One region of the Bradyrhizobium sp. TM233 genome, then DNA from elsewhere that is predicted to be linked to it. Evidence: predicted binding sites of a transcription regulator. Region 1 holds the regulator's gene; the other holds the start of a gene.
What was found. Region 1 encodes PhoB, which activates phosphate uptake and scavenging genes when phosphate is short. Its sites were predicted from a motif close to TGTCATNNANCTGTCAT; they were not measured.
Positions count from the first base shown of each region.

Region 2: AABA86_RS12790 (acetoacetate decarboxylase) is a predicted target of PhoB. The motif match lies at 1,187-1,203, and genes of this name have one in related genera.

Region 1 covers NZ_BTIG01000001.1:1,016,536-1,019,743, reverse strand. The annotation lists gene pstB (phosphate ABC transporter ATP-binding protein PstB) at 1-373, shown strand, start outside; gene phoU (phosphate signaling complex protein PhoU) at 385-1,101, shown strand; gene phoB (phosphate regulon transcriptional regulator PhoB) at 1,124-1,831, shown strand; gene AABA86_RS04860 (GcrA family cell cycle regulator) at 2,071-2,583, opposite strand; gene AABA86_RS04855 (aspartate aminotransferase family protein) at 3,040-3,208, shown strand, end outside.
Region 2 covers NZ_BTIG01000004.1:335,139-338,346, reverse strand. The annotation lists gene AABA86_RS12795 (patatin-like phospholipase family protein) at 1-1,146, opposite strand, end outside; gene AABA86_RS12790 (acetoacetate decarboxylase) at 1,346-2,125, shown strand; gene AABA86_RS12785 (transporter) at 2,236-3,208, shown strand, end outside.

The DNA of each region.
Region 1 (3,208 bases):
GCGCGGCGGCGCGCTGTGGAACGAGGTCAAGGACAAGCTCAACGCCTCCGGCCTGTCGCTCTCCGGCGGCCAGCAGCAGCGCCTGTGCATCGCCCGCACCGTCGCGGTGCGCCCTGAAGTGATCCTGTTCGACGAGCCCTGCTCGGCGCTCGATCCGATCTCGACCGCCAAGGTCGAGGAGCTGATCCAGGAACTGTCCGAGAACTACACGATCGCGATCGTCACGCACAACATGCAGCAGGCGGCGCGCGTCTCCGACAAGACCGCCTTCATGTATCTCGGCGAACTGATCGAGTTCGACGACACCAGCAAGATCTTCACGTCGCCGACCGACCGGCGCACGCAGGATTACATCACCGGCCGGTTCGGCTGAGGAGACGCAATATGGGTACCGAACATACCGCAAAGGCTTTCGACACCGACCTCCAGGAGCTCACCCGCCTGGTCGCCGAGATGGGCGGCATCGCCGAGCGCATGATCGTCGATTCCGTCGACGCGCTGATCCGCCGCGACGTCGCGCTCGGCCAGCGCGTCGTCACCATCGACGCCGAGCTCGACGCGTTGCAGAAGCGCATCGAGGAACGCGCCGTGCTCACCATCGCTCGCCGCCAGCCGATGGCGGTGGACCTGCGCGAGATCGTCGGCGCGATGCGCGTCGCGACCGACCTCGAGCGCATCGGCGACCTCGCCAAGAACATGGGCAAGCGCGTCGCCGCGCTGGAGACCGACTTCCATCCGCTGAAGCTGTTCCGCGGCCTGGAGCACATGACCGACCTCGTGCAGCAGCAGGTCAAGTCGGTGCTGGACGCCTATGCCGCACATGATCTGCCGGCGGCGATGGCGGTGTGGAAGGGCGACGAGGAAGTCGACGCGATCTGCACCTCGCTGTTCCGCGAGCTCCTCACCTACATGATGGAGGATCCGCGCAACATCTCGTTCTGCATCCATCTGATGTTCTGCGCCAAGAACATCGAGCGGATCGGCGACCACGCCACCAACATCGCCGAGACCGTGTTCTACATGATCGAGGGCCAGGCGATGACCGACAAGCGGCCGAAGGGCGACATGACCACCTTCGCCACCACGATCCCGAATACCTGAAGTCTTAAGGAGCGACGACACCATGGGCGCACGCATTATGGTGGTTGAGGACGAGGAAGCTCTCACCGAGCTTCTCCGCTACAACCTCGAAGGCGACGGCTATGACGTCGAGACGGTGATGCGCGGCGACGACGCCGACACCCGCCTCAAGGAACACATCCCGGACCTGATCGTGCTCGACTGGATGCTGCCGGGCCTGTCGGGCATCGAGCTGTGCCGCCGGCTGCGGACCCGGCCCGACACCAAGCAGCTCCCGATCATCATGCTCACCGCGCGCGGCGAGGAGAGCGAGCGGGTGCGGGGACTTGCGACCGGCGCCGACGACTACATCGTCAAGCCGTTCTCGGTGCCGGAGCTGCTCGCCCGCGTGAAGGGCCTGCTGCGCCGCGCCAGTCCTGAGCGGCTCGCGACAGTGCTGGCCTATGGCGACATCGAGCTCGATCGCGACAAGCGCCGCGTGGCGCGCTCGGGCCGGCCGATCGATCTCGGTCCGACCGAATATCGCCTGCTGGAGTTCTTCCTGGAGCATCCCGGCCGCGTGTTCTCGCGCGAGCAGCTGCTCGACAGCGTCTGGGGCCGCGACATCTACATCGACGAGCGCACCGTCGACGTCCATATCGGCCGCCTGCGCAAGCTGCTCAATCTCGGCCGCGAGCAGGACCCGATCCGCACCGTCCGCGGTGCCGGCTACGCGCTGGACGACCGCTTCGCGAAGGCGGAGCAGGCGTAGGGTTTGCAAGCGCTGGAGTTGGTGGGCTGTCGCCTCACACTCAGCGTCGTCCCGGACAAGCGTCAGCGCAGATCCGGGACCCATAACCACAGGCAGTGATTTGGCGAAGACTCGGAGTGACCATCTCGCGCGACAACTGCGCCCTGTGGTTATGGATCCCCGCGTTCGCGGGGATGACACCGAGTTGGTTGAGGCGCCGTCGTGTGACGGCTGCCGTCTTTGCGATCAGCTAAATCCGCTCACCGCGGGCCCGGCTTTGCCGGGGCACGCCGGCGATCCGCCGCCGGCTGATAGGCCACGCGCGAGTGCTGGGCGCAGTAGGGCAGGCCGGACAGCGCCCGGCCGCCGCAGAAGAAGAAATCCGGGCTGGAGGGATCGCCGACCGGCCAATGGCAGGTCGCCTCGTTCAGCTCGAGCAGCGACAGCCGCTGGCTCATCGGCACCACGTTGTCGTAGGTGACGGGTTCAGCCTCCACCTCGACCTCGAAGGCCTGCGCCAGCGCGGTGTTGCCGCGCGCAATGGGGCGGGTCACCCGCATCATGTGCTGCGCGGGACGCGCCTTGCGCGGCCGGGGCGCTGCCGATGAAGGGCTCTTGGCACGGCCGGACAGACCGAGCCTGTGCACTTTGCCGATCACGGCATTGCGGGTCACATTGCCGAGCTCAGCTGCGATCTGGCTGGCCGAAAGTCCGGCCTCCCAGAGCTTTTTCAGCTGCTCGACGCGATCGTCGGACCAGGTCAAAACCGTCATTGCACCCTTTCCCTCGCTACGCGCCAGCCATCCTGGGGCCTCGCAGCGATTGCCTAAGCCTTCAAAAACCCGTGCCGTCAGAATCCCTTAAGGCTCGCCGGGCGCGTGACTGACGCCCGAACGTTTACGCCGGTACATGAGGACTCTTGGGATCAGAACCGCTGCACGAGATGTCGTATCTGACAATCCAAACGCTACAATATGGCGTGACTCCCGCGCAAGAGTCCGCCGACTCGCTTCCACATGTTCCGTGGTGAAAACCCGCAAAATCGGCACCGCAAGACTACGGATTCAGCGTTTCGCGAGGCTTTCCGGGCGGCATTGACACCCGTCTTGCCAGGCATAAGATAGTCGCGCGTGCCGCCCTTAAAAGGCGGCACGTTTCGTTTTCCGGGCCGGTCGATGGTGCGTTGCGCAATGCACGCGTCACACCGTCCGCAACATTCAAGTGACATCATGACTAACAGCGCAGCGCCGCATTTGCTCCCCGTTTTCGCCAGAGCCGACCTCGGCTTCGAGCGCGGCGAAGGCTGCTGGCTGATCGCGACCAATGGCGATCGCTATCTCGATTTCACCTCGGGCGTGGCTGTGAATGCGCTCGGCCATTGCCACCCGCATCTGATCA
Region 2 (3,208 bases), on a different contig from region 1:
GTGCACGACGAGGCCCATGCCTTCCTCCGGCATCTTGATCCAGTCGCGGCGCTTCAGCGTGCGCTTGGTGTCTTCATAGCCGCTGGTCCAGTGCTCGCGCATCGAGGTGCCCGAGAACTCGTGGTCCTTGGCGTCGCCCTCATAGGCCTTCTGCTGATAGATCAGATGCAGGATCGCGATCTCCGGCATGTGGCACAAGCTCCCCTTCAGCTTGCGCTCCTCGTCGGACAGTTGCTCGTCCGGCAGCTTCGCCAGCGCCTTGTAGAGCAGGACCTTGAGATTGTGGGTGCGGCGATAGACGTCGGTGTTGTGGCGGGTGCGCGAGGAATACATGATGTCCTTGTGGCGGGCCATCACGTCCTGGATCGAGCGCGGCAGCACGCCGCGCGCGCTGAACAGGTCGACCTGGAACACCAGCGAGTTGAGCGCATCCTCCTGGTCGAGCAGATGCTGCAGCGGGGTGTTGGAGACGATGCCGCCGTCCCAGAAATGATCGGTGCCGATCCGCACCATCGGCAGCGCCGGGGGCAGGGCGCCGGAGGCCATGATGTGCTCCGGCTCGATCTCGTCATGGGAATTATCGAAATAGATGAAATTGCCCGAGAGCACGTTGACCGCGCCGACCGCGAAGCGGACCTTCTTCTCGTTGATGAGATCGAAGTCGACGAGCTCGAGCAGGCTCTCCTTCAGCGGCATCGTGTCGTAATAGCTGGTCGCGGTGCGCGCGCCGACCGGGCTGAGCCAGGGATTGACCTGGTGCGGGGTGAAGAAGCCGGGCTGGCCCATCGCCGACGTCATCCACGCGCTGGTGAAATTGCGCCACTGCCGGAAGATGTCGCCGTCGGGCGTGTAGTGCCAGATCTTGCGGTTGGTGATGCGCTCCCAGAAGATGCGCAGCGCCTCGAGCCGCTTCTCCGGCTTGTTGCCGGCGATGATGGCGGAGTTGATCGCGCCGATCGAGACGCCGCAGACCCAGTCGGGCTCGATGCCGGCCTCGTGCAGCGCCTGATAGACGCCGGCCTGGTAGGCCCCGAGCGCGCCGCCGCCCTGCAGCACGAGCGCGACGCGATCGCAGCGTTCGGGCCGCCAGCCCCGCGAGGGCGCCTGATGGCTCTGATATGTCGGTTGCGACGTGCGGGCGTCCATGGCGATGCCTCCTGCTTGCGCCAGACGATTGCGTCACGTGGTGACGGCGTGATGACAAGGCGGCACCGATACATCGCCGGTAGCGCAGACCGACCACGCTGCAACGGCAGGGGTCGTGCGCCTGACGGAAAAGCTTCACATCGCAGTCAATGAGGATCGTTAGCAATTGCCGCCGATCGGGATTCACAGGAGACCAGCGATGCGAAGCGAAGACGTGCTGAGACTTCCGTCCATGCCCGCGGCGGGGCCGAGCTATCCGGCCGGTCCGTACCGGTTCGTCAACCGCGAATTCCTCGTCATCACCTACGAGACCGACCCGGAGCTGATCCGCGCCGGCCTGCCTGAGCCGTTGCAGCCGATCGACCAGCCGATCGTGCATTACGAGTGGATCAAGATGCCGGATTCCTCCGGCTTCGGCAGCTACACCGAATCCGGCCTCGTCATCCCCGCGCGCCTCAACGGCGAGGACGTCAATTTCGTCTCGCAGATGTATCTCGACGACGATCCGCCGATCGCCGCCGGCCGCGAGATCTGGGGCTTTCCCAAGAAGTACGCCCATCCCAAGCTCGAGATCGTCAAGGACACGCTGACGGGCACGCTGGAATATGCCGGCCAGCTCGTCGCCATGGGCACCATGGGCTACAAGCACGAGAGCATGGCCGGCAACGGCGATCTCACCCGCGCCACGCTGTCGAAGACGCAAGTGAATCTGAAGATGATCCCGGGCGTCGACGGTCGTCTCGAAGTCTGCCAGCTGGTCGCGATCAACCTGATCGATATCGTGCCGAAGGGCTCCTGGATGGGGCCGGGCCGGCTGCATCTGGTGCCGCATGTCAATGCGCCGGTCGCCGATTTCCCGGTCCGCCGCTGCCTCGGGGCGCATCATTACATCGCCGATCTGACGCTGCCGTTCGGCCGCGTCGTGCACGACTACATCAGGCAAGCCGAGGCAGCCGCGACCGGGCTGGCGGCGGAATAGGGCGGCATCATCAAACTGTAACACTGGCGTAATTGAGTACCCGCCTGGGTCCGGAAGATGCCGTCAGCCATCTTCCGGAATGGGGCAGTTGTTGACGGTTGGGGCTATCCATGGCTGAGCCGGCAAAGCTTGCCAGCGCATTATCGAACGCCGGACCCGCCATTCCCGGCCTGGTCTGGGCCTTCCGCCTGCACAGCGACGGCGGCGCCGAGGCGCTGCAGGTCGACCGGCCGATCGAGTTCAGCCATGACGGACGGCTGTGGCTGCATTTCAACCTCACGGACGCACGCGCGCGGCCCTGGATCGCGGCGTCGCAGCTGCCGCCGCTGGCGCGCGAGCTGCTGCTGTCGCACGACACCTTCCAGCAGCTTCACGTCATCGACCATTGCGTCTACGGCGTGTTCTCCGATCTCGTGCGCGAGATCGACAGCGCGACGGAGGAGACCGCGTTCCTGCGCTTCGCCATGACCGAGCACCTGCTGGTCTCTGGCCGCCATCAGGCGCTGTGCTCGGCGGACGCCACGCGGCGGGTGCTCGAAGGCGGCTACCGCGTCGACAATGTCGCTCATCTGCTCGAAAAGATCGTCGACGAGGTCGCCGACACGCTGGACCGGATGGCCGACAAGCTCGGCCAGGAGATCGACGATATCGAGGAGCGCATCCTGGCCGATGACGCGAGGCCGGAGATGCGCCGCAATCTCGGCCGGCTCCGCCGCACCTGCGTGCGGCTGCATCGGCAGCTCACCGGATTGCGCACGCTGTTTCACCGTCTCGATCAAAAGAACACCGATCATCTGTCGCCGGCGCTGCGGATCCAGGCCGGCAAGCTGGCGCAGCGGCTCGACGGGCTCGATCACGACATCGTCGAGCTGCGCGAGCGCAGCCGCCTGCTCGAGGAAGAGCTGCGCTTCAAGAACGAGGAGGAGAGCAACCGCCATCTCCACACCCTCTCGATCGTGACCTCGCTGTTGCTGCCGCCGACGCTGGTCACCGGCATTTTCGGCATGAACACCAAGGGCCTGCCGCTGACCGAGGTCGAGACCGGATTCCTCTGGGCGTCGGTGCTGATGGCCTCCTCGGTTG